4 regions of the Bradyrhizobium sp. USDA 4451 genome follow, and region 4 is predicted to be linked to each of the others. Evidence: predicted binding sites of a transcription regulator. Region 4 holds the regulator's gene; each other region holds the start of a gene.
What was found. Region 4 encodes PhoB, which activates phosphate uptake and scavenging genes when phosphate is short. Its sites were predicted from a motif close to TGTCATNNANCTGTCAT; they were not measured.
Positions count from the first base shown of each region.

Region 1 (7,702 bases), 2.1 Mb from region 4:
GCGACGCGATTGGTGGATTGATTCCATTCACCGTAATGTGAGACCCTTTACCCGATGGTTACGCAGGTTCCCCGTAGAAGCCCGGAGAATCCGCCCGCGGACCAACCGGCAATTGTGGAGAGAACAGCAGAGCTCGCGTAGAAGTATGGCAAGGCGGCGCGACAAGCCGCGCTCCAAGAATCTAGAAGACAAGAATCAAGAAGACCAAGCACCAAGACCAAGAAACAAACCAGCAAGAAGCAAGAACAGAAGACCTCACATCGGGAGCAGACAATGTCGAAATTCAGGGTGGTGACGCCGAAGGGCGCGAGCTTCACGGTCGCCGGCGGCGGCTATGATTACGAGCGCGAGGCGCTCGATCCGATCGGCGCCGAGATCATCGAGGCGCCGGCCAACGAGGCCGAATTCATCGCCGCCGCCCGCACCGCGGACGCGATCTACGCCAAGGGCATGCCGATCACCAAGGCTGTGATCGACGCGCTGGAGAACTGCAAGGTGATCACGCTCGGCAGCGTCGGCGTCGACTCGGTCGACGTCAAGGCCGCGACCGCCCGCGGCATCCCCGTCACCAACATCCCAGACACCTTCATCGAGGAAGTGGCCGACCACGCCATGATGCTGCTGCTGTCAGCCTTCCGCCGCCTGATCGAGCAGGACAAGATGGTGCGCAGCGGCCGCTGGTCCGAGGGCCGCTCGGCGCTGTTGAAGATTCCGCGGCTGATGGGCCAGACGCTCGGCTTCATCTCGTTCGGCCGGGTCGCCCGCGCGGTCGCGAAGCGCGCCGCGCCGTTCGGGCTCCGGATGATGGCCTACGACCCCTTCATCCAGGAAACGCTGATGTACGACCACGGCGTGATCCCCTCGACCTTGTCGGAGGTGCTGTCGCAGTCGGATTTCGTCTCGATGCACGCCCCGGCGCGGCCCGAAGTGCATCACATGCTGACCGAGAAGCATTTTCGCCAGATGAAAAAGTCGGCTGTCTTCATCAACACCGGGCGCGGCGCCACCGTCGATGAGGAATCGCTGATCAAGGCGCTCCAGGAAGGCTGGATCGCCCATGCCGCGCTCGACGTGCTGGAAAAGGAGCCGCCGTCGCACAACAATCCGATGCTCGGGATGGATAATGTTACCTTGACCGCCCATGTTGCCTCGGCCTCGGCACGTTTTGACGAGGCACGCAAGCGCCGGGTGGGCTACGAATTGTCACTAGTGCTGCAAGGCATGTGGCCGGTAAGCTGCGTGAACCCGTCGGTGCTGCAAGACACCGCGCTGCGCCGCTGGCAACCGGTCAGCATGGATCGCGGTCCGAACAGCTAGGCGGAACGCCGCTCTTCGCGCGAGGGCCCGTCTGATGCGGGCCCTTCGCGCGGCGGGCGCACCGAGACCACAAGACCCTTCACCGGCGGCCAAACGCCGGGAAGGAACAAGAAAAAAGGGAGTGCGAACGACATGAAGTACGAGATCACGCGTCGCGACGCGCTGGCGCTGGGGGCATCCGCGGCGGCACTGGCCGTCACCGGCGCCGCGGCGCAGGAGGCGTCGAAGGTCAAGGCTGCCGACGTGGCGGCGCCGTCGCTGCCGATTGAAAAGGGCGCGACCCTGCGCATGCTGCGGCCGGTGCGCTTCGTCCAGGCCGACGAAGACGTGTTCCGCGCCAATGCCAAGCGCTTCACCGACAAGACCGGCGTCGAGGTCAAGGTCGACTTCGTCGGCTGGGAGGACATCAATCAGCAGACCGCAGTGACCTCGAACTCCGGCGCCGGCCCCGACATCATCATCGGCTTCGGCGACGCGCCGCACATCTATATCGACAAGCTGATCGAGCTGACGGACGTCGCCGATTATCTCGACAAGCGCTACGGCGGCTGGCTCACGCTGGCAAAACGCTACGGCATGCGCTCGAAGTCGAAGAGCTGGGTCGGCCTGCCGTTCGGCGCCTCCGGCGGCCCGCTGGTCTACCGCAAGTCGCTGGTCAACGCGGCCGGCTTCGACAAGGTGCCGGAGGACCACGCCGGCTTCCTCGAGCTCTGCAAGAAGCTGAAGGCGGCCGGCAAGCCGGCGGGATTCGCGCTCGGCAACGCCGTCGGCGACGGCAACGGCTTCGCCAACTGGCTGTTGTGGTCGCACAACGCCGCGCTGCTCGATGAGGAAGGCAACATCATCATCAACAGCAAGGAGACGATCGCCGCGCTGAAATACCTGAAGGAGCTGTATCCGACCTTCATCGCCGGCACGCCGTCCTGGAACGACGTCTCCAACAACCGCGCCTACTCGTCGCAGGAAATCGGCCTGACCGCCAACGGCGTCTCGCTGTACTTCTCGCTGAAGAACGATCCCGCCACCAAGGCGATCGCCGACGACACCGAGCATCAGTTCCTGATCAAGGGGCTGGCGCCGGTCTCGCCGATGTCCGGCCTGACGCTGAATGCGATGGCGTTCAAGCACAGCCCGTATCCCAATGCGGCGAAGGCGTTCCTGCAGTTCATGCTGGAGCACGAGCAGTACGAGCCGTGGCTCAACGCCAACTCCGGCTACTGGTCGCAGCCGCTCGCGGCCTATGCCGATGCCGCAGTGTGGTCGGGCGATCCCAAGGTCGCGATCTTCAAGGACACCATGAAGAGCCCCTACTACAACGGCTACAAGGGGCCGATCTCGACCGCGACCGGCGCCGTCAACGCCGACTACGTGCTGGTGCAGATGTGCGCCTCGGTCGCGACCGATGCGGCAACGCCGGAGGCCGCCGCAGCGGAAGCCGAGCAGCGCGCCAAGCGGTACTTCCGGCGGCAGGGCCGGTAACGGCGGGCGTTGAACTGCGAAACTTAATCCACCGTCATTGCGAGCGAAGCGAAGCAATCCATAACGCCACCAGGAGAAATGGATTGCTTCGTCGCTTCGCTCCTCGCAATGACGACAAGACGAGCATTCAATGTCCGTAACCACCTTCCCCTCGCGCGGCGCGGCCCTGCACCAGCCGGGCTGGCTCGCGCGCCTGTTCGACTACAAGCCGTTCCTGATCGTGATGTGCCTGGCGCCCGCGGTCGGCCTGCTCTTGGTGTTCCTCACCTATCCGCTCGGCCTCGGCATCTGGCTCGCTTTCACCGACACCACGATCGGCCAGCGCGGCATCTATATCGGGCTGGAGAACTTCCAGTACCTGCTCAAGGATCCCCTGTGGTGGAACGCGGTGTTCTACTCGATCTTCTATACCGCGGTCGCGACCTTCGGGAAGTTCGCGCTCGGCTTCTGGCTGGCGCTGCTGCTCAACAACCATTTCCCGTTCAAGAGCCTGATCCGGGCGATCGTGCTGCTGCCGTGGATCGTGCCGACGGTGCTGTCGGCGCTGGCGTTCTGGTGGATCTACGATCCGCAGTTCTCGATCATCTCCTATCTCTTGGTCGACGTGCTGCATTGGCGCGACAGCAATGTCGACTTCCTCGGCTCGCCCTGGCCGGCGCGGTTCTCGCTGATCGCGGCCAACATCTGGCGCGGCATCCCGTTCGTCGCGATCTCGCTGCTGGCCGGTCTGCAAACCATTTCGCCCTCGCTCTACGAGGCGGCGATGCTCGACGGCGCCACCTCATGGCAGCGCTTCCGCTACATCACCTTCCCGATGATGATGCCGATCCTCGCGATCGTGATGACGTTCTCGATCATCTTCACCTTCACCGACTTCCAGCTGGTCTATGCCATCACCCGCGGCGGCCCGGTCAACTCGACCCATCTGCTCGCGACCTTGGCGTTCCAGCGCGGCATCGCCGGCGGCGAGCTCGGCGAGGGCGCTGCGATCGCGGTCTCGATGATCCCGTTCCTGGTGTTCGCGACATTGTTCAGCTACTTCGGCCTCGCCCGCCGCAAATGGCAGCAGGGAGAAGCCAATGACTGACATTGCAGCCCAATCCTCCAACGTCGCCAGCGCCACGCCGGACACGATGGCGTGGGACTCCCGCGCCCGGCGCGTGGTGATGATCTATCTGCCGCTCGCCTGCTTCATCCTGATCCTGCTGTTCCCGTTCTACTGGATGGCGATCACCTCGTTCAAACCGAACGCCGAGCTCCTGAACTACAAGGAGCACAACCCGTTCTGGATCACCTCGCCGACGCTCGCGCATGTCAAGCATCTGTTATTCGACACCTCGTATCCGCGCTGGCTGAAGACCACCATGCTGGTCGCGATCGGCTCGACCTTCCTGTCGCTGTTCGCTTCCACGCTCGCCGCCTACGCGATCGAGCGGCTGCGCTTCCGCGGCAGCCCCTATGTCGGGCTCGGCATCTACCTTGCCTATCTGGTGCCGCCGTCGATCCTGTTCATTCCGCTCGCCACCGTGATCGTGCAGTTCCGGCCTGTTCGATTCGCCGCTCGCGCTGATCCTGGTCTACCCGACCTTCCTGGTGCCGTTCTGTACCTGGCTCCTGATCGGCTATTTCAAGTCGATCCCCTACGAACTCGAGGAATGCGCGCTGGTCGACGGCGCGACACGGCTGCAGATCCTGTGGCGGATCACGCTGCCGCTCGCGGTGCCCGGCCTGATCTCGGCCGGCATCTTCTCCTTCACGCTGTCCTGGAACGAGTTCATCTACGCGCTCGCCTTCATCCAGAGCGGCGCCAACAAGACCGTGCCGGTCGCGATCCTGACCGAGCTCGTCACCGGCGACGTCTACCAATGGGGCGCGCTGATGGCCGGCTCCCTGCTCGGCTCGCTGCCGGTCGCGCTGTTCTACTCGCTGTTCGTCGACTACTACGTGTCGTCGCTGACGGGGGCGGTGAAGGAGTAGCAGGGAATTTGAGCAATTGGGTCACGCCGTGACGCCCTTGGAGCGCTCGGTCATCAGCACCTCGAAGCCTTCGAACCTGGGATGGCCGAGATAGAGGCTGCCGCCGGTCTCGTTGCCGGCGCGGGAATGGGCACGGCGGAACGCTTCCGATTTGGTCCAGTCCTCGAACGTCGTCCTGCTGGACCACACGGTGTGAGTGGCATACAGCGTGTGGTCCTCAGCCGCCGGCCCCTTGACCAAGTGAAATTCGATGAAGCCCGGAACATCGCCAAGATAGGAATCCCGCGTGCTCCAGACCGTCTCGAACGCCTCCTCCCTGCCCCTGATCACTTGAAACCGGTTCATTGCGATGAACATGAATGGGTTCTCCTGTTAAGCGGCGGACATCCACGAGTGATCCGCCGGTTGATCCCGTTGATATCATGGATGGCTCAAGGCCGCGCTGGGAAACCAGCCTCACGGAGACCGGCACAAGGTCGGGCATGACGGAGGAAGGCGACGTAACGCCGCAAGCCTCATCCCGCCGCAACACGCGTCATTCACAAAACTGTCAGCCGGTTGTAACAGGCGGCTCGGAGAACACCGCATCGTTTATCCTTTGGGAGATCAACCATGCGCTTGTCCCTGCTCTGCTCCGTCGCCTCGCTCCTGCTCGCCACCTCGGCGTTGGCGCAGAGCGAGGGTGAATTCCCGGCAACGCTGGCGGGACATGTGGTGATGCCGGCGGAGAGCTTCATCGACGCGCCGGCCGACGCCCCGAACGATTTGAAGACCTCGGGCAAGTACACCACCGGCAAGCGCGTCGACGACATCGGCACCGTGATGGGCAAGTCCTACGAGCGGCCGACCGGCGTGTCGCTGCCGTTCAAGGGCCAGCCGCTGCAGGGCCACTCCGGCATCAAGGCGATGCCCGACGGCTCGTTCTGGGTGATCACCGACAACGGCATGGGCTCGCGCTACAACTCGGCGGACTCGATGCTGTATCTGAACCGCTACAAGATGGATTGGGCCGGCGGCAAGATCGAGCGCCAGGAGACCGTATTCCTGCACGATCCCGACAAGAAGGTGCCGTTCCGCATCGTGCATGAGGACACCGCCAAGCGTTATCTGACCGGCGCTGACTTCGACACCGAGGGTTTCCAGATCATCAACGACACGTTCTGGATCGGCGACGAGTTCGGGCCCTATATCCTGAAGGCCGACAAGACCGGCAGGATCCTCGCGGTGTTCGAAACGGTCGCCGACGGCAAGCCGGTGCGCTCGCCGGATCACTGGGCGGTGCAGTCGCCCGGCGCGCCCGGCGCCACCTACAGCAACGTCAATCTGCGCCGCTCCAAGGGCTATGAAGGCTTCGCGTCCTCCAAGGACGGCAAGTTCCTCTATGGGCTGCTTGAGGGACCGCTGTGGGACGCCGACAAGAAGGACTGGGAGAAGGTCGATGGCAAGGAAGCCTCGCGCATCCTCGAATTCGACGTCGCGGCGGAGAAGTTCACCGGCCGCTATTGGCAGTATGTGTTCGAGCAGAACGGCAACGCGATCGGCGACTTCAACATGATCGACCCGACGCAGGGCCTGGTGATCGAGCGCGACAATGGCGAAGGCACCGCCGACAAGGCCTGCCCGCAAGGCCAGCGCGGCGAGACCTGCTTCCCCGACCTCGCCAAGTTCAAGCGCGTCTACAAGATCGAGCTGTCCGACGCCAATGTCGGCAAGCCGGTGCGCAAGATCGCCTATGTCGACCTCTTGAAGATCCGCGATCCGAACAGGAAGGCGCGCAAGCCGTTGAATGACGGCGTCTACACCTTCCCGTTCTTCACCATCGAGAACGTCGACCGCGTCGACGACACCCACATCATCGTCGGCAACGACAACAACCTGCCGTTCTCCTCGAGCCGCGATCCGAACAAGGCCGATGACGACGAGTTCGTGCTGCTGGAGGTCGGCGACTTCCTGAAGGCGAAGTAATGCACTTCTCGCCACAAATAATAGTGTCGTCGCCCGGTTCAACCGGGCGACCCGGTATTCCAGAGGCGTTCGAGTTCAACAGATAAGCCGCGGCGTACTGGATGCCCCGCTCAAGGCGGGGCATGACAGCGAATTTGTGGAAGCCGGGTCCGATCCAGCTTGCATTGGCTAACGCATGGCTTCTGGCCTCGCCCATTCCCAACGGTTGTCCTACAATTGCGCTTCTATCAAAACGCTAGATGATGATAGCCTCGACCGATACTTGAATCGCTTCGGGGCAAATCATGAATGAGAAATCCGCTTTAACCTATATTGAGGCGCTGATCGCCGCGGGCTTCATTGCGTGCGTGGCCTGGGACCAGAGCTGGGGTCTGCCGCCGCCGTGCATCGCCTTGATGCTCGCCGTGATCGTCTACTTTGCCTATCTGTGCCTGATGCGCTGGCTGGTGCGGCTTCATCAGAGCACCTATCAGGTCGTGGCAACCATCCTGGCTCTTGCTTGGGCCGTACTGGCCTATTGCGCAACCGCCGCGCTGCAGGCGGGATTCGCCAACCAGATTCCCGGTACGCTGCTGATGCATCTATGGCCCTGGATTGCGGCGATCGCCGCGTTCCTGGGAGCGCTCGCCAGCAAGGTGCGCTTCATGGACGATGCCCGCGACTATGTCCTCGGCCGCCGCGCGCATTGGGACAACCAGCAATGCCTGGAGGAGAACGCCGGCTTCTAGCCGGCGTCGGCCGCGTCATTCCGCCCGATAGTCCGATCTCAGGCTTTTGCTTTTGGCAAAGTGATGCCTGAGATCGGGAGTGATGTCATCGGCTGCCAGCGCGGCCTCAGCCCGCCGGCACCATCACGACGCCCTTGTCCTTGGGCCAGCGCATCCGCCAGGCGAAGTTGATATCACGGACCTCACCGGCCTTGGCCTCGAACGCCCATTCCAGCACGCCGCGCTTGTCGCGCAGA
Region 1 is NZ_JBTRCH010000001.1:504,164-511,865, forward strand. It holds gene ACVMB0_RS02180 (C-terminal binding protein) at 274-1,317, shown strand; gene ACVMB0_RS02185 (ABC transporter substrate-binding protein) at 1,450-2,796, shown strand; gene ACVMB0_RS02190 (carbohydrate ABC transporter permease) at 2,927-3,883, shown strand; partial or broken gene ACVMB0_RS02195 (carbohydrate ABC transporter permease) at 3,930-4,773, shown strand; gene ACVMB0_RS02200 (antibiotic biosynthesis monooxygenase family protein) at 4,795-5,130, opposite strand; gene ACVMB0_RS02205 (esterase-like activity of phytase family protein) at 5,386-6,738, shown strand; gene ACVMB0_RS02210 (hypothetical protein) at 7,023-7,466, shown strand; gene ACVMB0_RS02215 (mucoidy inhibitor MuiA family protein) at 7,573-7,702, opposite strand, start outside.
Region 1: ACVMB0_RS02205 (esterase-like activity of phytase family protein) is a predicted target of PhoB. The motif match lies at 5,322-5,338, and genes of this name have one in related genera.

Region 2 (7,702 bases), 760 kb from region 4:
GTCCTTCACGGGCACGTCGTCGCGCTCCCACAGCGCCAGCATCACCAGATACTGCGGATAGGTCAGCCCGAGCCGGTCGAGCAGCGGCTTGTAGACGCGGTTGAAGGCGTGCGCGGTCGAATAGACCGCAAAGCAGATCTGGTTATCGAGCCGCAGCGCCTGATCCGCCGCCGTCTGTTTCCTGACCATGGTTGTCATCGAATCCATCTCATTTCCGGGTCATTCTGGGCTCAAGGGACCGCGGATTCAATTGCGGACAATTAAATGTGAGGCTCCATAATTTATATTGCGCACAATTCAATTGGATGCAATACATGCATCGCCGAATTCAAACCGGCCCACAACCAAGGGAGACCACGATGTCTGTGAACGTGCTCTACAAGACCAGCGCCAAGGCCACCGGCGGCCGCGACGGCCATGCGGCAACGCTCGACGGCGCGCTCGACGTCAAGCTCACGACCCCGAAGGAGCTCGGTGGCGGCGGCGGCGCCGGCAACAATCCGGAGCAGCTGTTCGCGGCCGGCTATGCCGCCTGCTTCATCGGCGCGATGAAGTTCGTGGCCTCGCAGGGTGGGCCCAAGGTTCCCGCCGACGCCGCGGTGACCTCGACGGTCGGCATCGGCCCGCGCTCGCAGGGCGGCTTCGGCCTCGCCGTCGACCTCGCCATCTCGCTGCCGGGCCTGTCCCGCGCTGACGCCGAAGCGCTGGTCGAGAAGGCCCACCAGGTGTGCCCCTACTCCAACGCCACCCGCGGCAATGTCGACGTCAAGCTGACCGTCGTGTAGAGGCCCTTTCCGTTCCGATTGAATCGGAACGGGGCCCTAGACTCTTCTTTTGACGCGTTTTCTTCACGCGAACCGGTATCCACTTCGCTCGAAAACGCTCTCATTCCACATCACGCAATGGTCCGCCGCGATACGTGGCGGACCATTGTCTTTCAGATGCCGGTTCGTTTGGCGAACGCCCGCGCCGCCCCTGCATGGGCCTGCGCCGATCAAAGCATTGCTGCCTTGCCTGAAGACCGTTAGCTCTGGGACCGCATTTCCAATCCCAACTGAGCGAAGGTTGTTTCCATGAATACCCCAGCGGCTGCGGGCGCGATGACTGGACTGCGCGTGATCGATCTGACGCGCGTGCTCGGCGGCCCGTATTGCACCCAGATTCTCGCCGACCACGGCGCCGATGTGATCAAGGTCGAGCCGCCCGCCGGCGACGAGGTGCGCGAGTGGGGCCCTCCCTTCCATGAGGAAGACGCGGCCTATTTCGTCGGCATCAACCGCAACAAGCGCTCGATCGGCCTCGACCTCGCCTCCGAAGGCGGACGCGCGGTGCTGATGAAGATGCTCGAGACCGCCGACGTGCTGATCGAGAATTTCAAGCCGGGTACGCTCGACAAATGGGGCATCGGAAACGACGTGCTGCGCGCGAAGTTTCCGCGCCTCGTGCATTGCCGGATCTCCGGCTTCGGCGCCGACGGCCCGCGCGGCGGCAACCCCGGCTATGATGCAATCATCCAGGCGATGACCGGCATGATCGCGGCCACCGGCTCGCCGGAGAGCGGCCCGATGCGCATCGGCGTGCCGCTGGTCGATATCACGACTGGTCTTTATGCCGCGATCGGCATCCTGATGGCGCTGTCGGAGCGGCAGCGCTCCGGGCTCGGCCAGTTCATCGAGACCACGTTGTACGAGACCGGGCTTGCGATCATGCATCCACACACCGCGAACTACTTCATGCACGGCAAGCCGCCACAGCTCACCGGCAACGAGCATCCGAACCTCGTTCCCTACGCGATCTTCCCGACCAAGACCGACAACATCTTCATCGGCGTCGGCAATGACGGCACGTTCCGCAAGCTCGCCAAGGAGATCGGCAAGCCGGAGCTCGGCACCGATCCGCGTTTTGCCCGCAACAAGGACCGCATCGCCAACCGCGACGCGCTGCGGGTCGAGCTTGCGGCGGTGTTCAGCCAGCACGAGGCCGAGCCGCTGTGCAACCGGCTGCTCGCCGCCGGCCTGCCGGCCGGCCCCGTGCAGAAGATCGACCAGGCGCTGACCAACCCGCACACGATCCATCGCGGCGACGTCATCGAGAAGGATTGGTACAAGGGCGTCGCCTCGCCGATCCGGCTCGAACGCACCAAGCCAAGCTTGCGCCGCACGCCGCCGAAATTCAGCCAGCACGCCACGGAAGTGCTCGGCGAGTTCGGCTACTCAAAGGACGAGATCAACGGCCTGGTCGACAAGGGCGTGGTCTGCGGCCCCCAGCGCAAGCGCTGACACAACCATCCGTCAGCCGTGCGGTGCAGCGTCGCGTCTGGCGCTGCACCGCAAGGCGCCGGCTTCTTCGCCTTTTTTACCGCTTCCCTTTGTCGCGGCTTCCCCCCTACGATGGCTTTCGTTTATACGGTCATTTGAACGTCATCCGGCGCTGATAACGCGCGCAACGAAACATGACGTTTCCAACCGGGAGGGGCCTTGATGATTTTTCGACGATTGGGCGCTGCTGCTGTCGCCGCCGCTACGCTTGCATTCGCGTCGCCTGCATTTGCGGTGACCGAGATTCAGTGGTGGCACGCGATGACCGGCGCCAACAACGACGTCATCGTCAAGCTGGCCAACGACTTCAACGCGTCGCAGTCCGACTACAAGGTGATCCCGACCTACAAGGGCGGTTACGCCGACACCATGAACGCCGGCATCGCCGCATTCCGCGCCGGCAACGCGCCGCACATCATGCAGGTGTTCGAGGTCGGCACCGCGACGATGATGGCTGCCACCGGCGCCGTGAAGCCGGTCTACAAGCTGATGGCGGACGCCGGCGAGAAGTTCGATCCGAGCGTCTATCTGCCCGCGATCACCGGCTACTACTCGACCTCGAAGGGCGAGATGCTGTCGTTCCCCTTCAACTCGTCGTCGACGGTGATGTGGGTCAATCTCGACGCGCTGAAGAAGGCCAACATCGCGGAGATCCCGAAGACCTGGCCGCAAGTGTTCGACGACGCCAAGAAGCTGAAGGCCGCCGGCTACACCACCTGCGGATTCTCCGGCTCGTGGGTCACCTGGGTCAATCTCGAGCAGCTCTCGGCCTGGCACAACGTGCCGCTCGCCAGCAAGGCCAACGGCCTCGACGGCTTCGACACCGTGCTCGAATTCAATGGTCCGCTGCAGGTCAAGCATCTCGAGAACCTGGTCGAGCTGCAGAAGGACAAGACCTACGACTATGCCGGCCGCACCAACACCGGCGAAGGCCGCTTCACCTCGGGCGAGTGCCCGATCTACCTGACCTCGTCGGCGTTCTTCGGCAACGTCAAGGCGCAGGCCAAGTTCAACTTCACCGCCGCGCCGATGCCGTATTATCCCGACGTCAAGGGCGCGCCGCAGAACTCGATCATCGGGGGCGCCTCGCTGTGGGTGATGGGCGGCAAATCGGCCGAGGAATACAAGGGCGTGGCCAAGTTCCTGACCTTCCTGTCGGACACCGATCGCCAGGTCTGGATCCACAAGGCGTCGGGCTATCTGCCGATCACCAAGGCCGCCTACGCCAAGGCCAAGGAAGAGGGCTTCTACAAGGACCAGCCCTATCTCGAGACCCCGCTGCTCGAGCTCACCAACAAGGAGCCGACCGAGAACTCCCGCGGCCTGCGCCTCGGCAACATGGTGCAGCTGCGCGACATGTGGTCGGAGGAGATCGAGCAGGCGCTGGCCGGCAAGAAGACCGCCAAGCAGGCGCTGGACTCGGCCGTCGAGCGCGGCAACCAGATGCTGCGGCAGTTTGAAAAGACCGCCGTGAAATAATCCGGCCCTAGACCGACGATCCGGCAGGCCGCATCATGCGGCCTGCCATTTTTCAGGATGTCATGCAAAAGCAAGCGATTTTCCAATCAAAGCTGTTGCCTTACGCGCTGGTTGCCCCGCAACTCGCGATCGTCCTGATCTTTTTCTACTGGCCGGCCGCGCAGGCGGTGATCCAGTCCTTCCTGCTGCAGGACGCCTTCGGCCTGTCCACCACCTTCGTCTGGTTCGAGAACTATCTCGAGCTGTTCAAGGACCCGGCCTATTTCGCCGCGATCGTCAGGACCTTCGCGTTCTCGTTCGCGATCGCGGTGTCCTCGCTGTCGTTTGCGCTGCTGCTCGCTGTCATGGCCGACAAGCCGCTGCGCGGCTCGACGCTCTACCGCACGCTCTTGATCTGGCCCTATGCCGTCGCCCCGCCGGTGGTCGGCGTGCTCTGGGTGTTCATGCTGCACCCTTCGCTCGGCGTGCTGTCGCGCTATCTGCGCGCCATGGGGGTTGACTGGAATCCGCTGCTCGACGGCGACCAGGCGGCGGCCCTGATCATCCTCGCCGCGGCGTGGAAGCAGATCTCCTACAATTTCCTGTTCTTCCTCGCAGGGCTCCAGAGCATCCCCAAGAGCGTGATCGAGGCCGCGGCGATCGACGGCGCCCGCCCGATGCGGCGGTTCTGGACCGTGATCTTCCCGCTGCTGTCGCCGACCATCTTCTTCCTGCTGGTCATCAACATCGTCTACGCCTTCTTCGACACCTTCGGCATCATCGACACGATGACCCGCGGCGGCCCCGGCAAGGCGACCGAAACGCTGGTCTACAAGGTCTATACCGACGGCCTGCTCGGCGGCAATCTCGGCTCGTCGGCGGCGCAGTCGGTCATCCTGATGGTCATCGTCGTCGTATTGACCGGCATCCAGTTCCGCTTCGTCGAACGCAAGGTGACCTACTGATGGTCGAGGAGGAGGGCTTCCAGCGCTATCTGGCTCACGTCATCCTGTGGATCGGGATCGCGATCGTCGCCTTCCCGGTGTATCTGGCGATCGTCGCCTCGACCCAGGACAACGCCGTCATCGCCAACGGCCAGATGTCGCTGCTGCCCGGCGGCCATTTCCTCGAGACCTACTACCAGACGCTGTTTGTCGGCACGAGCGGCTCGACCCGCGAGCCGGTGCTCAACATGATGCTGAACTCGCTGATCATGGCGCTGTTGATCGCGGTCGGCAAAATCGCGATCTCGATCATCTCGGCCTATGCGATCGTGTATTTCCGCTTTCCGTTCCGGATGGCGATCTTCTGGATCATCTTCATCACGCTGATGCTGCCGGTCGAGGTGCGCATCTATCCGACCTACAAGATCGTCGCCGACCTGCATCTGCTCGACAGTTACGCAGGCCTGTCGCTGCCGCTTATCGCGTCCGCCACCGCGACGCTGCTGTTCCGGCAATTTTTCATGACGGTGCCGGATGAATTGCTGGAGGCCTCGCGGATCGACGGCGCCGGCCCGTTCCGCTTCTTCTGGGATACGCTGCTGCCGCTGTCGCGCACCAACATGGCCGCGCTGTTCGTGATCCTGTTCATCCTCGGCTGGAATCAGTACCTCTGGCCGCTGTTGATCACGACGCGCGACGACATGCAGACCATCCAGGTCGGCATCCGCAAGATGATCACCACGACCGACGCGCTGACCGAATGGCCTGTGGTGATGGCGACCGCGCTGCTCGCGATGCTGCCGCCGGTATTCGTCGTCGTCGTGATGCAGAAACTGTTCGTGCGCGGATTGGTGGAGACGGAAAAGTAATGGCCAACGTCACGCTGCGCAGTGTCCGCAAGACCTATCCCGGCGGCTTCGAGGCCATCAAGGGCGTCGATGTCGACGTCGGCGACGGCCAGTTCTGCGTGCTGGTCGGCCCAAGCGGCTGCGGCAAGTCCACGCTGCTGCGCATGGTCGCCGGGCTCGAGACCATCACCGGCGGCGAGATCGACATCGGCGGCCGCGTCGTCAACCAGGTTGAGCCCGCCGATCGCGACATCGCGATGGTGTTCCAGAACTACGCGCTTTATCCGCATATGAGCGTCTACAACAACATGGCCTACGGCCTGCGTAACCGCGGCATGGCCGAAGCCGAGATCAGGACCCGGGTCGAGGAAGCCGCGCGCGTGCTCGAGCTGTCGCCGATGCTGGAGCGCAAGCCGCGCCAGCTCTCCGGCGGCCAGCGCCAGCGGGTCGCGATGGGCCGCGCCATCGTGCGCCAGCCGAAGGTGTTCCTGTTCGACGAGCCGCTGTCGAACCTCGATGCCAAGCTGCGCATCGCGATGCGGGTCGAGATCCGCAAGCTGCAGCGCCGGCTCAACACCACCTCGATCTACGTCACCCACGACCAGCTCGAGGCAATGACGCTGGCCGACATCCTGGTGGTCATGAATGGCGGCCAGGTCGAGCAGATCGGCAATCCGCTCGAGATCTACCAGAAGCCGGCGACCACCTTCGTCGCCTCCTTCATCGGCGCCCCGCCGATGAACCTGATGCCGCTGCGCTCGGACGAGCTGACCTCCCAGATATCAGGCGCCGACGGTGCCGGCATTGTCGGCATCCGCCCGGAGGACTTTGTGATCACGGGCGAGACCGCGCCCGGCGGCGTTGCGCTCGACCTGACGGTCGAGGCCATCGAACATGTCGGCGCCGAAACCTTCGTCTATGGCAGCCGCCAGCGCGAGGAGCGGGGCGTTGCTGCCAATCCGGGCGAGCTGCCGCCGGGCGAGGTGATCGTCCGGGTTCCCGGCGCCACCGGTCCGGCGATCGGCGAGCGGATCCGCGCAGTGGCCCCGCGCGACAAACTGCATCTTTTTACCGCCGATGGCCGCACACGGCTCGCGGGGTAACAGATCGAGAAGAATTTGCCCTCATGTTGCGGGCGTTTAGGCTGGTTTCGGGGCTGCTTGAACGCTATCCAGATCGCCCCCATATCCCTCACTGACCGGAGGCCCGACGGCCCGCCGGTTGCATGGGGCGCCGCAAGGGCCCCTCAAAGTCGCTTCGAGAGGACTTTGTAATGTCTCGTGTTCCATCGTTGTCCAGTCCGTTCCTGCTGGGATTCGACGAGATCGAGCGTGCGCTCGACCGCGTCGTAAAGGGCGCCGACGGCTATCCTCCGTACAATATCGAGCGGTGCGACCGGTCCAACGGGCAGCCTGAAAAGCTGCGCATCACGTTGGCGGTGGCGGGCTTCACCCGCGACCAACTCGATGTAACTATTGAGGAAAATCAGCTCGTCATCCGCGGCCGCCAGCAGGACGACAAGGCTCGGCAATACATCCATCGCGGCATCGCCGCGCGCCACTTCCAGCGCACTTTCGTGCTGGCGGAGGGGATGCAGGTGCTGGGCGCGGATCTGAAGAACGGGCTGTTGTCGATCGACCTGGCCAGGCCAGAACCTGAACGGGTCATTAAGACAATCGCTATCAATGAACACGAATAATAGAAACAACGAGCGGACTCGACCGCTTATCTGACTGAGGAGTCGAGACCATGAGTGAGCTGAGTACCACGACCATCGAATCCACCAGCGTCACGCCGGAAGCACTGGCTCATCTGGGCGAAGGCCACATCGCCTATGTGAAGCAGGTCCGTTCCGAGGACGTGCCCGACCTCTTTCCGCAGGCGCCGAAGATCGCGCCCGGCCTCAAGCTGTTCGCACTACATGCCGCCGACGGCACGCCGATCATGCTGACCGACAGCCGCGAAGCCGCGATCGCCAACGCCTGGAGCAACGAGTTGCAGGCCGTCAGCGTCCACTGACGCACGGCTGAAGCATCCGCCGATACAATGCGCGGGCAGGCCTCGACACCGAGACGGCCCGCGCTTTTTTATTGGGATGAGGTCGACGTGGCCAGTAGCGGACCCATGCTGAGCT
Region 2 is NZ_JBTRCH010000001.1:1,846,674-1,854,375, reverse strand. It holds gene ACVMB0_RS08560 (MarR family winged helix-turn-helix transcriptional regulator) at 1-189, opposite strand, end outside; gene ACVMB0_RS08555 (organic hydroperoxide resistance protein) at 360-785, shown strand; gene ACVMB0_RS08550 (CaiB/BaiF CoA transferase family protein) at 1,074-2,279, shown strand; gene ugpB (sn-glycerol-3-phosphate ABC transporter substrate-binding protein UgpB) at 2,481-3,797, shown strand; gene ugpA (sn-glycerol-3-phosphate ABC transporter permease UgpA) at 3,860-4,741, shown strand; gene ugpE (sn-glycerol-3-phosphate ABC transporter permease UgpE) at 4,741-5,589, shown strand; gene ACVMB0_RS08530 (sn-glycerol-3-phosphate import ATP-binding protein UgpC) at 5,589-6,671, shown strand; gene ACVMB0_RS08525 (Hsp20 family protein) at 6,842-7,267, shown strand; gene ACVMB0_RS08520 (BQ00720 family protein) at 7,318-7,587, shown strand; gene ACVMB0_RS08515 (DUF6665 family protein) at 7,656-7,702, opposite strand, start outside.
Region 2: ugpB (sn-glycerol-3-phosphate ABC transporter substrate-binding protein UgpB) is a predicted target of PhoB. The motif match lies at 2,408-2,424, and genes of this name have one in related genera.

Region 3 (7,702 bases), 960 kb from region 4:
AAAGTCTAGTAGCCCGGATGCAGCGAAGCGAAATCCGGGGTTATCCGGGGTTGGACCATTCGCGATTAGAGCGGCCCCGGATTGCGCTTCGCTTCATCCGGGCTACGCCTGTGGCGCTACTCCTCTTCAGGCACCCCGCGCTTCAGCGCTGCGCGGGCGGCTTCGCGGTGCTCGGGCGTGATGTGGCTTGCCACCATGCGGATCGCGGTGGCGAGCACGGCGGCATCGTCGGTGAAGCCGAGCACCGGCAGCATGTCCGGGATGAAATCGAACGGCAGGATGAAATAGGCGATGGCGCCGAGCAGCGCGGCCTGGACATGGCGCGGCGTCTGCCGGTCGAAGGCGCAGTAATAGGCGGCCAGTAGGTCCTCGGCGAAGGGCAGGCGGGCGACCACTTTCTTGAACTTGATCCAGAAGCGGCGGCGCACGCTTTCGGGGTCCTGCGCCAGCCGGTCGGCAGGCCCAAATCCCACGCCGGTGTCGGACGTTGCCATTGCAAGGGTTCCTCGACGCCGCGTCAGTTCAGCGGCGGACGATTACGAATCTGGGGATGTCGGCCACCCGGTGCAAGGTTGCCGATCCGTCGGCTCAATTGACCCCGAGCTGCCGTGCGATCGCGTTCATGGCCTTGGCGAGATCGATGTCGCGCTTGGTCACCCCTCCGACATCGTGGGTCGCCAGCACGACCTCGACCGTCTTGTAGACGTTCTTCCATTCAGGGTGATGGTCGCTCTTCTCGGCGACCAAAGCGGCGCGCGCCATGAAGCCGAATGCCTCGTTGAAGTCCTTGAACACGAAGGTCTTTGCGATCGCCTCGCGTCCGGCGGGCTCCGACCAGCCGGCCAGTTCCCAAAGCGCGGCCTTTCTTGCTTCCGCTGACAGCTTCTCGACCATGGGTACCCTCCCGTTTGGCCCGACCTTAACCTAACGACCGGCCTCCGGGGCGGGATCCACGCCAAAATTAAGGCCGAAATCGCGTCCTATCGCCGCTGGTAACCATGACGCAGATGTAACATCTGTCCGTTCAGGAATTTGCTACAAATACAGGATGTATGCACGTTGGTAGTTTTACGAGATTGAGCCCCGACGTTTGTTTGCGAGATCGATGACAGACGGCTCCGCCAGCATATCGCCCAAGCCGCCGCGTTCGGCCAAGCGCCGGCTGATGTTCGTTTTGATCGCCGGCGCGCTCGCCATCATCGGCGCGACGGCTGCCGGATATTATTTCGCGGTGCGCCCGGTGACGCTGCGGATCGCGGTCGGCCCAGCGAACAGCGATGACGTCAAGGTCGTGCAGGCGCTGGCCCAGGCCTTCAACAACCAGCAGCACACCCAGGTCAAGCTCCGACCAGTGCAGACCGACGGCGCCACCGCCAGCGCGCAGACGCTGGCCGACGGCAAGGCCGATCTCGCCATCATCCGCGGCGACCTCGAAGTGCCGAAGAATGCGCAGGCGGTCGCGACGTTGCGCAAGAACGTCGTGGTGATGTGGGTGCCGCCCGCCAAGGGCAAGGTCCGGAAGTCTGCCAAAATCACCAAGATCGCGCAGCTTTCCGGCCGCAAGATCGGCGTCGTCGGACGGACGCCGGCCAATGTCAATTTGCTCAAGCTGATCCTGACGCAATATGGCGTCGACCCGATGAAGGTCGAGATCGTGCAGTTCCCGGCCAATGAAGCGGCCGAGGCGATCAAGAACCTGAAGGCCGACGCCTATCTCGCGGTCGGCCCGGCCAACAGCAAGATCACGATCGATGCGATCACGGCATCGGTCAAGGACGGCGGCGAGCCCACCTTCCTCGCGATCGACGCGTCGGAGGCGATCGCGCAAAACCATCCGGCCTATGAGGCCGCGGAAATTCCCGCCGGCTCGCTCGGCTCGGCCGACCGGCCGGACGACGAGGTGAAGACGATCAGCTTCTCCCATCACATCGTCGCACGAAAAGGCCTGTCGGACTCGACCGTCGCGGCCTTCACCCGGCAATTGTTCGCGATCCGGCAATCGCTGAAGAACGACTTCCCGCTCGCCGCCAAGATCGAAACCCCCGACACCGACAAGGACGCCACCATCCCGGTACATCCGGGCGCGGCCGCCTTCGTCGACGGCGAGGAGAAGACCTTCCTCGATCGCTACAGCGATTACATCTGGTGGAGCCTGATGGCATTCTCGGCGATGGGCTCCGCCGGCGCCTGGTTCGCCGGCTATCTCAAGCAGGACGAGCGCAACACCAACACCTCGCAGCGCGAACGCCTACTGGAGATGCTGAAGGCCGCGCGGCAAAGCGATTCGACCGAAGAGCTCGACCAGATGCAGGCCGAAGCCGACGACATCCTGCGCCACACGCTCGACTGCTTCGAGCATGGCGCCATCGAGGAAGGCACCCTGACCGCGTTCAACATCGCGCTAGAGCAGTTCCACAACGCGGTCGCCGACCGCAAGGCCCTGCTGCTGAGCATGCCGCAGAATTTGCAACGGACTGCGACGCAGTTCAGGGCGGCGGGGACGGCGTAAGCCATCCACGTTCCTCGCGTGAGGGAATCACCGGCGGCAGGGTTCCCTCCCCCCTTGCGGGACCCGCAAGGGGGAGGGAGCCTGACAGGCGTGCTCACCTTACAAAGGCTGACTCCGATATCTTGCGCGCATCCCTGTAATCTCACCGTCATGGAATTTTTCTAGGTCTTGGCACGCCCGCGGCGCAGTGTCGCTGTGACCTTGAGGAGACCCCATGACGATCCGGTTCTCGCGAAATCTCACCCGCCGACGCTTTCTCTCGACGGCGGCTGCGGCCGGTGCCGGCGTGGTCGCGATGCCTTATCTGTCGCGCGCGGCGGATCGTCCCGTCATCACCCATGGCGTGCAGTCCGGCGATGTCGGCGTCGACGGCGGCGTGGTGTGGGCGCGGGCGGACCGGCCGTCGCAGATGATGGTCGAGGTCGCGACCACCGAATCGTTCAAGGACGCTCGCGCGCTGCCGCCGATCACGGCGCTGCCGGAGAGCGACTTCACCGCAAAGATGCTGCTGGAGAACCTGCCCTCCGGCCAGGACATCTTCTACCGCGTCCGCTTCCGCGACCTCGCCCATATCGACGTGGTCGGCGAGCCCGTGGTCGGCCGCTTCCGCACCGCGCCGAGCGACCGCCGCGACGTCTCCTTCGTATGGGGCGGCGACGTTGCCGGCCAGGGCTGGGGCATCAACCCCGACGACGGTGGCATGATCACCTTCGCCGCGATGAAGAAGCACAACCCGGATTTCCTGCTGCACTCCGGCGACACCATCTACGCCGACGGCGTGATCCCGTCCGAGGTGAAGCTCCCGGACGGCAAGATCTGGAAGAACATCACGATCCCGGAGAAGGCCAAGGTCGCCGAGACGCTCGACGAATACCGCGCCGCGCACAAATACAATTTCCTCGATTCCAATGTGCGCGCCTTCAATGCCGAGGTGCCGATCTTCGTGCAATGGGACGATCACGAGGTGACCAACAACTGGTCGCTGTCGAAGCAGCTGCCGGCGGCCTACAAGGAGCGCGACATCACGGTGCTCGCCGCGCGCGCGGCGAAGGCGTTCCACGAGATGTATCCGATGCGCGAGAGCATCGTCGAACCGGGCCGGGTCTATCGCACCCTGAGCTACGGCCCACATCTCGACGTGTTCATGCTCGACGAGCGCAGCTATCGCGGTCCGAACGGTCCGAACCTGCAGGAGACTTACGGTCCCGACGCCTATTTCATCGGGCCGGACCAGATGGCCTGGCTGAAGCGCGCGCTGCACAACTCGCGCGCCACCTGGAAGGTGATCGCCTCCGACATGCCGCTGTCGCTGATCGTCTATGATGATGCGACCAACAAGAAGGGCTCGGAAGCGTTTGCGCAGGGCGACGGTCCGGCGCGAGGCCGCGAGCTCGAGATCGCCGACATCCTGCGCTTCATCAAGACCGCAGGGATCGTCAACACGGTGTGGCTGACCGCCGACGTGCACTACGCGGCCGCGCACTACTACAATCCGAACAAGGCCCAGTTCCAGGAGTTCGATCCGTTCTGGGAATTCGTCTCCGGCCCGCTGCATGCCGGCACGTTCGGCCCGAACGAGCTCGACAACACGTTTGGTCCCGAGGTGAGTTTCGTCAAGGCGCCGGGCGAAGCCAACCAGAACCTGCCGCCGTCGGCCGGCATGCAGTTCTTCGGCCACGTCAAGATCGACGGCAAGAGCGGGCAAATGACGGTGAGCCTGCGCGACCGCGTCGACGCCGAGCTGTGGGCGATCACGCTCGACCCGAAGCCGGTGTGACCAGGTCGCTGCCGCGGCGGAACCGGACTCCCTTGTTCTGACGGCCTCGCTCCAGGGCGAGGCAACATGATTGCCGGGGATGGACGTCCTCGGCCTCTTCCGGTACCGATATCAGAGCCGTTATGCTGGGGGCCCGGAGGGGCGGAGCATGAGGCGCTGCGAATTCTTTCGCGTGCTCGGTGGTATCGTCGCGAGGTTTCGGTCTCGCCGCTTGTTGGTCGTTACGATCGCGGTGTTCGCACTGCTGCCGATCGGAGCCGGTGATGCCGGCTGGCTGCCCGATCTCTTCAAGAGCTCACCCAAACATGCCAAATCGCCAAAGCGCGCGAAGGCCACCAGGCCGGCCAGATTGGCGAGGCACCGCTCCCCGCCCAAACACCGCGCCACGCGACTGGCCGCCCTTGGCCCAGTCACCCTGCCGCTTTCAGGGCTCAAGCCGGCCGCAGTCACATGCGATCCCGCGACATTCCGGATCGTGCTGGACGTCGGACATACCGCCGAATCGGAAGGTGCGATCAGCGCGCGGAATGTTGCCGAGTTCACCTTCAACCTGCGGCTTGCGAAGCTGATCGAGGAGAGATTGAAGGCCGAAGGTTTTGCCGAAACCAGGCTGCTGCTGACCGAGGGCAAGGCGCGACCCAGCCTGTTCAAGCGGGTCGCCAGCGCCGGCAATCTGCACGCCGATCTGCTGCTGTCGATCCACCATGACTCCGTGCCCAACAAGATGCTCGAGGACTGGGAATTCGAGGGCAAGAAAAGCCACTTCAGCGACCGCTTCAGCGGTTACTCCGTGTTCGTCTCGCGGGAAAATCCGGACTTCAAGATGAGCCTGCGGTTTGCCGAACTGCTCGCCGGAGAAATGAAGGCCCAAGGCCTGCACTATGCCGAGCAGTACAGCCAGCCGATCATGGGCAGCAACCAGCATCCGCTGCTGAACAAGGACACCGGCGTCTACAGCTATGACGAGCTGATCGTGCTGCGAAAGACCGCAATGCCCGCCGTGCTGCTGGAGGCCGGCTCGATCATCAACCGGGACGAAGAACTCGCAATGGACTCGCTCGAGCGCCGCAACATCATCGCCGGCGGCGTCGCGTCTGCCGCGAAGCAATTCTGCGAGCCGCGATGGAGCCTGCAAGGCCCACTCTGACGGGCCGCTGACGTCATTCCGGCTTGCCGGCCTTGATCTCCTTGAATTTGGCAAGCGCCTGTTCGAACTTGGCGTTGAACAGCCACATCGCATCGAGGATGTTGCGGAAGGTTGCGGAGGTTCGAGCCCGGTCGGCCCGGCCGAAAGCGAAGACGCTGTTGTTTCGCAGATATCCCATGATCCGGGGATCGGAGATCCTGTAACCTGTGAGGTTTCCCGATTTCAGCGCAGCTCTCGTCGGCGTCGGAATGATCTGGATCAATTCGAACAGCTTCATTTGATCGATCGGATCCGGCAGAGCCTTTGCGATCGCCGGGACCTGCGGGAAAATGTCCGCGTGCGCGTTCATCAGGCCGTCCCGCACCGCGGTCCAGTGATTGAACCTGCGATCGAGGTTGCCGGCCCGCGCCTCTTCCTTGTCGTCGCGGCGGCTCAGCGCCGGATCCAGCGCCGCGATCGATTCCTTGATCGCGGCCCACTTGTTTCGACCGTTGCGATCTTCGGACGGGCCGGTCTGCAGGCTGCCCTTGTAGGTGTTCGACCGCGCATTTCCCGCGTTCTGCTTGCCGTTGGTCTCGGCAAAGAACAGCCCGAGGCTGATACGGCCGGCGGTCGCGGCGTCAGCGGCATCCAGTCCCCTGGCGCGCGCGATCACGGTCGCCAGATCGACCACATCCTTGAACGGCGTCTCGGAGCTTTGTGCACCGGCGGGCGGCGCCTCCATGAGGTCGAACAGTTTCCTGTACTCCTCGAGCAGCGGCTCATTGTCGGCGTCGAGATAGGCCGGCGGAATTCCCAGTTTGTTGGGCCTTCCGATCCGCGACGGCAACGCATCGGTGAGATCCTTGTAGGCGCTCATCATCTCGACTCGGGCAAGATAGATCGCCTGGCCCGGCAGGTTGGGCAGCGGCTGCTTCGAATCGATCTGCGCGCGGCGCTGGCGCAGGATCGAGATGAAGGTCTTCAGGGCATTGTCGTAGGCCTCGCTTGCGGCGGATTGCGCGCTCGACAATGCGGTCGGCTCAGCAACGGCTCGAGATACGAAGCCACCGCCGACGGCCGAGGCGAGCAGCAGGCCGATGGAGAGCGCTGCTACACGCGCAGCGGCAGATGTGCTGATCGCCATGACGGCTTGCCTGTGCGTCGCCGAATCCTTGCGACCCGGATCGTAGACGACGAACGCTTCGACGGCGAGGCCGAAGCCGGCAATTCGTCAGAGCCCGTTGCGCAGCGCGGCCTCGAGCGTCTCGCTCGAACACGGCTTGGTCAGCCGCGGCTTGCCGGCGAGCGAGTCCGGCAGCCTGACATCCGCGCCATAACCCGTGATGAACGCGAACGGCACCTCCAGCGTATCGAGCCGCTCGGCGATCGCGAACGTCTTCTCGCCCCCGACCAGGCCGACGTCGAGCAGGGCGAAATCCGGCGGACGTTCAGCAATCAGTTCGAGCGCGCGCGCGACATTCGCGGCGGTCCGCACCGTGCGGACGCCGAAGCCCAGGATGGTGTCCTCGAAATAGAGCGCGATGATCGGATCGTCCTCGACGACCAGAACGTCGCCGGGCATGGCATTGGGAGCGCAGTCCATGGCTCGGTGTCCATTTCTTCAATGATGGATGAGAGGCCGGATCGATCCGGCCCGATGGCCCGCGACCGGCGCCCGAAGGCGCGCCGGCTGTTCCCAATATGAAACCCATCACATCGCGCGCGGTCGCGTCTGTTCACTAGTGAACATAAATACGGGAACTTTTTCAGTATGGTCCGCGTTGGGCTGGCAGGATTTTCCAATGATTACAAAACCGACTGATTTGGCCGGGGCGAACGACCGGCCGTTCAATAATCTTTTGCGCCGGCTCAATGCCGTCGACTACGAGCTGATCGCGCCGCATCTTGCGCTGGTCGAAGCTAATGCCGGCGATCTGCTCTATAATCCCGGCGACGATGTCCAGACCGTGCATTTCCCGTGCGGACCGAGCCTTGCGTCCTACATGGTGCCGAACGAAGACGGGCGCGATGTCGAGACCATCCTGGTCGGCCGCGAGGGCGCAGTCGGCGGCATCGTCAGCCAGGGATTCCTGCCGGCCTATACCCGCATCACCGTCAAGTTCGGCGGACCCTTCGCGCGGCTGCCGATCAGCAAGCTCGACGCCGCCAAGCTGAAATCGATCTCGGTGCGCAACATCTTCGCGCGCTATGCCGACTGCATGCTGGCGCAGATCTTCCAGTCGACCGCCTGCAACGCGATCCACTCGATCGAGCAGCGCGCCGCGAA
Region 3 is NZ_JBTRCH010000001.1:1,642,043-1,649,744, forward strand. It holds gene ACVMB0_RS07535 (YkvA family protein) at 117-494, opposite strand; gene ACVMB0_RS07540 (4a-hydroxytetrahydrobiopterin dehydratase) at 589-894, opposite strand; gene ACVMB0_RS07545 (TAXI family TRAP transporter solute-binding subunit) at 1,106-2,509, shown strand; gene ACVMB0_RS07550 (alkaline phosphatase D family protein) at 2,724-4,286, shown strand; gene ACVMB0_RS07555 (N-acetylmuramoyl-L-alanine amidase) at 4,501-5,433, shown strand; gene ACVMB0_RS07560 (hypothetical protein) at 5,447-6,559, opposite strand; gene ACVMB0_RS07565 (response regulator) at 6,647-7,018, opposite strand; gene ACVMB0_RS07570 (Crp/Fnr family transcriptional regulator) at 7,218-7,702, shown strand, end outside.
Region 3: ACVMB0_RS07550 (alkaline phosphatase D family protein) is a predicted target of PhoB. The motif match lies at 2,645-2,661, and genes of this name have one in related genera.

Region 4 (7,702 bases):
CATGAGATCCGCCATCACCTGGCAGGGATGCGAACGCCGGGTCAGGCCGTTGATGACGGGAACAGTGGCGTGGGCGGCGAGCTCGAGCAGCGCGTCATGGTTGAGGATGCGGATCATGATCGCATCGACATAGCGCGACAGCACGCGCGCGGTGTCGGCGATGGTCTCGCCGCGGCCAAGCTGCATCTCGGCGCCGGTCAGCATGATGGATTCGCCGCCGAGCTGGCGCATCCCGACGTCGAACGACACCCTGGTGCGGGTCGACGGGCGCTCGAAGATCATCGCCAGCGTCTTGCCCTCGAGCGGCTTCTTGCCCTTCTCATGCGCCTTCAGCTTCGCCTTCATGGCGGCGCCGGCGGACAGCATGTTGCGCAGCTCGGCGAGCGGCAGCTCGTTGATGTCGAGGAAGTGACGGACCGGCTTGCTCATCATCCAGCCTTCCTCGGCTGCGCTGCCGACAATGTCGCGCAGGCACGCTCGAGCGAGACGATCGACTGATCGATCTCGGCTTCGGTCACGATCAGGGGCGCCAGGAACCGGACCACATTGTCGCCGGCGCCGACGGTGAGCAGCTTCTCGTTGCGCAATGCGGCGATCAGGTCGCCCGACGGCACCACGGCCTTGACGCCGATCAACAGGCCCTCGCCGCGCACTTCCGACAGCACGCCGGGATAGCGGTCGACGACCGAGGCGAGCTTCTGCTTGAGCAGCAGCGACATCTTCTGCACGTGCTCGAAGAAGCCGGGCTTCAGCATGACGTCGAGCACGGCATTGGCGGCGGCGACCGCCAGCGGATTGCCGCCAAAGGTCGAGCCGTGCGAGCCCGGCGCCATGCCTTCGGCCGCTTTCGCGGTCGCCAGCACCGCGCCGATCGGGAAGCCGCCGCCGAGCGCCTTCGCGAGCGACATCACGTCCGGCGTGACGCCGGTGCGCTTGTAGGCAAACAAATCGCCGGTACGGCCCATGCCGGTCTGCACCTCGTCGAACGCCAGCAGCAGGCCATGTTCGTCGCACAGCGCACGCAGCGCCTTGAAGAACGCCTGCGGCGCCGAGCGCACCCCGCCCTCGCCCTGCACCGGTTCGATCAGGATGCCGGCGGTGTGCGGGCCGATCGCCTTCTTCACCGCCTCGATGTCGCCATGCGGCACCTGGTCGAAGCCGTCCATCGGCGGGCCAAAGCCTTCGAGATATTTCGCCGCGCCGGTCGCGGCCAGCGTGCCCAGCGTGCGGCCATGGAAGGCGCCTTCGAAGGTGATGATGCGGTAGCGCTCGCCATGGCCCTTGGAGAAGTGATAGTGGCGGACCAGCTTGATCACGCCCTCCATCGCCTCCGCGCCGGAATTGCAGAAGAACACGAAGTCGGCGAAGCTCTGCTCGCACAGCCGCGCGGCGAGCACCTCGCCGTCCGGGCTCTTGAACAGGTTCGACATGTGCCAGAGCCTGGTCGCCTGTTCCTGCAGCGCCTTCACCAGATGCGGATGCGCATGCCCGAGCGCGTTGACGGCGACGCCCGAGGTGAAATCGAGATAGCGGTCGCCGTTGGTTGCGATCAGCCAGGCGCCCTCACCGCGCTCGAAGCCGAGATCGACCCTGGCGAAGACGGGAAGCAGATGCGACGAGGCGTTGGTCATGGCGTTCACTGCCGGTTTGAAGCCGACAATTGCCGCGCGCCTTGACGCCAGCGCAGCAACGGCCAGCTTCGGAAAACAAAACGGCCGCCTTTGCGGGCGGCACGTGGGCAACATTCTATGCTGCGGCGGGTCCGTGTCAATCGCCAGGAGCCGGTCCTTTTGCCGGGCTTCCTGCGCTGCCGAACGAGCGCAATCCGGAGCATTCCGGTGCGGTGGAAAAGCCTCACAGCAATGCTTAACTTTGTCGGAACATGTGGACGCACGGCCGCGGACTCTTGCGCCAGAGTCACGCCATATTGTAGCGTTTGGCCTGTCGGGTACGACATCTCGTGCGGCAGTACTGGACCCTCTAAGTAGCCTTTGTGTCTCGCGTAAACGTTCGGGCGCAACACCGCGCCCGGCGAGGGCTAAGGGATTCTGGCCGCAGGGATATTTGTCCAGATTTGGCTCGCAGCGCCGCTCCAATGACTGGCCGGCGCCATGCGAAAGGAAGAATGCGATGACGGTATTGACCTGGTCCGACGATCGCGTCGAGCAGCTGAAGAAGCTCTGGGAGTCTGGCCTTTCGGCCAGCCAGATCGCAGCGGAACTTGGCAATGTGACGCGAAACGCCGTGATCGGCAAAGTGCACCGGCTCGGCCTCTCCGGCCGCGCCAAGGCACCCTCCACGGCGGCGCCGCGGCAGCGCAAGGCGCGCCCCGCCCAGCACATGATGCGAGTGGCGCGCCCGGTCTCGCGCGGCAACACCGCGCTCGCGCACGCCTTCGAGGTCGAGATGGAGCCCGATCCGATCTCGTTCGACAACGTGGTGCCGATGAGCCAGCGGCTGTCGCTGCTCGAACTCAACGAGGCCACCTGTCACTGGCCGGTCGGCGATCCCTCGAGCCCGGAATTCTTCTTCTGCGGCGGCAAGGCGCTCGCCGGCCTGCCCTATTGCGCGCATCATTCCCGCGTCGCCTACCAGCCCGCCGCCGATCGCCGCCGGCCGTCGGCGAAGCCGCAGATCAAGTAGCCCTCGGGAAAACTACGGAAGACCTGAAAAACAAATCCCCGCACAAGCGGGGATTTTTTGTGAGCGAATGAACATCAAGGGCACATAGCCCAGGTCAAGCGCACTGCGCGACGTAAGGTGAGCACACGCGCCCCTCCCCACCCTCCCCCGCAAGGAGGGAGGGAGCCGGACAGTGTGCTCACCTCACGCGATAACGAGCCGCCGCTCGTGGCGCGATGGATTGCTTCGCTCCGCTCGCAATGACGATGACGATGACGGCTCTCGCCGGAAAGGCGACTTACGGCTGCGGCTCGGCTTTCGCGAAGCGGTCGTCGAGCGCGTAGCCGGCGCCGCGCACGGTGCGGATCGGATCCTGCTCGCGGCCCGGATTGAGCAGCTTGCGCAGGCGGCCGATATGGACGTCGACGGTGCGCTCATCGATGTAGATGTCGCGGCCCCAGACGCTGTCGAGCAGCTGCTCGCGGCTGAACACGCGGCCGGGATGCTCGAGGAAGAATTCGAGCAGCCGATACTCGGTCGGCCCGAGATCGATTGGGCGGCCGGAGCGCGCGACGCGGCGCTTCTCGCGGTCGAGCTCGATGTCGCCATAGGTCAGGACGGTGGCGAGCCGCTCCGGGCTCGCGCGGCGCAGCAGGCCCTTCACCCGCGCCAGGAGCTCCGGCACCGAGAACGGCTTGACGATGTAATCGTCGGCGCCGGTGGCCAGACCGCGCACCCGCTCGCTCTCCTCGCCGCGCGCGGTCAGCATGATGATCGGAAGCTGCTTGGTCTCGGGCCGCGCCCGCAGGCGGCGGCACAGCTCGATGCCGGACAGGCCCGGCAGCATCCAGTCGAGGACCACGAGGTCGGGAACGCGCTCCTTGAGGCGGGTATCGGCATCGTCGCCGCGCCCCACCGTTTCGACATCGTAGCCTTCCGCATCGAGGTTGTAGCGCAACAGCGTCGTTAGCGCTTCCTCGTCTTCGACTACCAGAATGCGTGCGCTCATCGGTCTAAGTTCTTTCTCTGTGGTGATCTGTTGCCCAGACGCAAACCGAAACGCTTAGCTTCTTGAGCATAATCCCCGCGGAAACGACTTGTCGAAGACAATCCGGTTCCGCGCGTGCGGATGATGTCCTAGTTACCCGGCACAGTGGTGGCAAAATTGGTCATGTCGCCCTTCGGGCGCTTGTCGGTGATCTGCTGGCCTTCGATCATGTAGAACACGGTCTCGGCGATGTTGGTGGCGTGATCGCCGATCCGCTCGATGTTCTTGGCGCAGAACATCAGATGGATGCAGAACGAGATGTTGCGGGGGTCTTCCATCATGTAGGTGAGCAGCTCGCGGAACAGCGAGGTGCAGATCGCGTCGACCTCCTCGTCGCCCTTCCAGACGTTCATCGCCGCCGGCAGATCGTGCGCGGCATAGGCGTCGAGCACCGACTTGACCTGCGACAGCACGAGGTCGGTCATGTGCTCCAGGCCGCGGATCAGCTTCAGCGGCTGGAAATCGCTCTCCAGCGCCGCGACGCGCTTGCCCATGTTCTTGGCCAGGTCGCCGATCCGCTCGAGGTCGGTGGCGACGCGCATCGCGCTGACGATCTCGCGCAGATCGATCGCCATCGGCTGGCGGCGCGCGATCGTCAGCACCGCGCGCTCTTCGATGACGCGCTGCAGATTGTCGATCTCGATGTCGGCGGCGACCACGCGCTTGCCGAGCGCGACGTCGCGCCGGATCAGCGCGTCGACCGACTCGGTGATCATCCGCTCGACGAGGCCGCCCATCTCGGCGACCAGGCGGGTCAACTCCTGCAGGTCGCTGTCGAATGCCTTGGCGGTGTGTTCAGAAGCCATCATCTGTCTCCTCAGCCCGGTCAGCCGAACCGGCCGGTGATGTAGTCCTGGGTGCGTCGATCGCTCGGCGAGGTGAAGATCTTGTTGGTGTCGTCGAACTCGATCAGCTCGCCGAGATACATGAAGGCGGTCTTGTCGGAGACGCGCGCCGCCTGCTGCATGTTGTGGGTGACGATCGCGATCGTGTAATCCTCGGAGAGTTCCTGGATCAGCTCCTCGACCTTGGCGGTGGAGATCGGATCGAGCGCCGAGCACGGCTCGTCGAACAGGATCACCTCGGGACGCACCGCCACGGTGCGCGCGATGCACAGCCGCTGCTGCTGGCCGCCGGACAGCGACAGGCCGGAGGCGTTCAGCTTGTCCTTGACCTCGTTCCACAGCGCGCCGCCGCGCAGCGCCTTCTCGACCCGGTCGTCCATCTCGGACTTCGAGATCTTCTCGTAGAGGCGGATGCCGAAGGCGATGTTCTCGTAGATCGTCATCGGGAACGGCGTCGGCTTCTGGAACACCATGCCGACCCGCGCGCGGAGCAGATTGAGGTCGAGCTTGGGATCGAGGATGTTGGTCTGGTCCAGCATCAGCTGGCCGACCGCGCGCTGGCCCGGATAAAGGTCGTACATCCGGTTGAAGATGCGCAGCAGGGTCGACTTGCCGCAGCCCGACGGTCCGATGAACGCCGTGACGCGGTTGGTGCCGAGCGTCAGGTTGATGTTCTTCAGCGCGTGGTGCTCGCCGTAATAGAAATTGAGGTTACGCACCGTGACTTTCGGCGGCGCGTCCGGAAGCGGCACCTGGGGAACGTGGCCCGCGACAGTCGTGGAGACGGAAAGCTCGGTCATTTTGCGGTCCTTTCGGCACCAAGGATACGCGCGCCGATATTCAACGCGAGCACGGTGAAGGTGATGAGCAGTGCGCCGCTCCACGCCAGTTCCTTCCAGTAGGCGTAGGGGCTCTGCACGAAGTTGTTGATGGTCACCGGCAGGTTGGCCATCGTCTTGGTCAAATCCCAGCTGAAGAACTGGTTCGACAGCGCGGTGAATAGCAGCGGCGCGGTCTCGCCGGCGACACGCGCGGTCGCCAGCAGCACGCCGGTGATCAAGCCGCTACGCGCAGCACGATAAGCGATCCGCTTGATCACCAGCGAACGCGGCAGGCCGAGCGCGGAGGCCGCCTCGCGCAACGGATTGGGCACCAGCAGCAGCATGTCCTCGGTGGTGCGCAGCACGACCGGGATCACGATCACGGCGAGCGCAAGGCTGCCTGCGATCGCCGAGAAGCCGCGCATCGGCACCACCACCGCACCATAGATGAACAGCCCGATGATGATCGACGGCGCGCTGAGCAGGATGTCGTTGATGAAGCGGATCACCGAGGTGAGCTTGTCGTGCTTGCCGTATTCGGCAAGGTAGGTGCCGGCGAACAGGCCGAGCGGCGCGCCGATGCCGACGCCGATTACGGTCATGATGACCGAGCCGACGATGGCGTTGAGCAGACCGCCATCGGTCGAGCCCGGCGGCGGCGTGTTCTGGGTGAACAGCTGCACGCTGAGGCCGGCAAGGCCGTTGTAGAGCAGCGTGATCAGGATCAGCGCCAGCCAGGTGACGCCGAACAGCGCCGCACCGACGCAGAGCGTGCGGATGATGATGTCGCTGCGGCGGCGGGATTTGTAGATCGGGTTCATGGCGTCACTTCCCCGCCTTCTTCTCGAGCCGCATCAGCATCAGCCGCGCGCCGGCGAGCACGAAGAAGGTCAGCACGAACAGCAACAGGCCGAGCAGGATCAGGCCGGACTGGTGCAGGCCGTCGCTCTCGGCGAATTCGGAAGCGATCGCCGCCGAGATCGTGGTGCCCGGCGCGAAGATCGACGACGAGATGCGGAACGAGTTGCCGATGATGAAGGTCACCGCCATGGTTTCGCCGAGCGCGCGGCCGAGCGCCAGCATGATGCCGCCGATCACGCCGACCCTTGTGTAGGGGATCACGACGCTGCGGACGACTTCCCAGGTGGTGCAGCCCATGCCGTAGGCGGCTTCCTTGAGCACGGGCGGCACGGTCTTGAACACGTCGACCGAGATCGCGGTGATGAACGGCAGCACCATGATGGCGAGGATCAGCGCCGCGTTGAACAGGCTGAGATAGGACGGCGGGCCGGCGAACACCGCGCCCAGCACTGGAACGCCCTCGAAGATCCGGATCATGAACGGCTGGAACGTGTTGGCCAGGAACGGGCCGAGCACGAAGAAGCCCCACATGCCGTAGATGATGGAGGGGATGCCGGCGAGCAGCTCGATGGCGATGCCGATCGGGCGGCGCAGCCACTGCGGGCAGAGTTCGGTGAGGAACACGGCGATGCCGATGCCGACCGGGATCGCGATCAGCATGGCGATGACCGAGGTGATCAGCGTGCCGTAGATCGGGCCGAGCGCGCCGAGCACCGGCGGATCGGCCGAGGGCGCCCAACGCTGGGTCCAGAGGAAGGCGAAGCCGTATTCCTTCATTGCCGGCCAGGCACCGACGATCAGCGACAGGATGATGCCGCCGAGGATCAACAGGACCGAGATCGCCGAGATGCGGGTGATCCAATAGAAAGTGAGATCACCGAGCTTAAAGGCACTGAGGGCCTTGGCGCGATCGTAAGGTCCCGCGGCTTCCATCACATCGCCCTGAACAGCCATGTCTGCCACGCCAATTCCCTCTTTACTATGTGAAAGCCACGCAAACCGCCACGCCCCGAAGCGATCTCCAGCGACGCCTGTGACCCGGCACCGTTCCGGCCGCGCCTGCCGGAGGCGCGAACCCCGGACCCCTCCCGCGCTTGTTGCCGCGGTGATCGGAGCCCGGGTCTTGATCGCTCAACAGCTTGGTCGTTCAACCTGTGCCGCCCTCGAGAGGCGGCCCAGGCGTTGTCCGATGCGGTGGACTTAGCTCTTGATGTCCGAGGACCAGGTCTTCTCGATCAGCTTGACGACCGAGTCCGGCATCGGGATGTAGTCGAGCTCTTCGGCCGCCTTGCCACCCTTCTCGAAGGCATATTTGAAGAACTTGATCGCTTCCTGCGAGGCCGCCTTGTCGGTCGCGTCCTTGTGCATCAGGATGAAGGTCGCCGCGGTGATCGGCCAGGAGGCTTCGCCCGGCTGGTCGGTCAGGATGACGTAGTAGCCGGGAGCCTTGGCCCAATCGGCATTCGAGGCGGCAGCCTGGAAGGCGGCGATGGTCGGCTGCACGG
Region 4 is NZ_JBTRCH010000001.1:2,604,670-2,612,371, reverse strand. It holds gene argF (ornithine carbamoyltransferase) at 1-429, opposite strand, end outside; gene ACVMB0_RS12060 (acetylornithine transaminase) at 429-1,631, opposite strand; gene ACVMB0_RS12055 (GcrA family cell cycle regulator) at 2,131-2,643, shown strand; gene phoB (phosphate regulon transcriptional regulator PhoB) at 2,921-3,631, opposite strand; gene phoU (phosphate signaling complex protein PhoU) at 3,760-4,476, opposite strand; gene pstB (phosphate ABC transporter ATP-binding protein PstB) at 4,497-5,315, opposite strand; gene pstA (phosphate ABC transporter permease PstA) at 5,312-6,157, opposite strand; gene pstC (phosphate ABC transporter permease subunit PstC) at 6,162-7,151, opposite strand; gene pstS (phosphate ABC transporter substrate-binding protein PstS) at 7,398-7,702, opposite strand, start outside.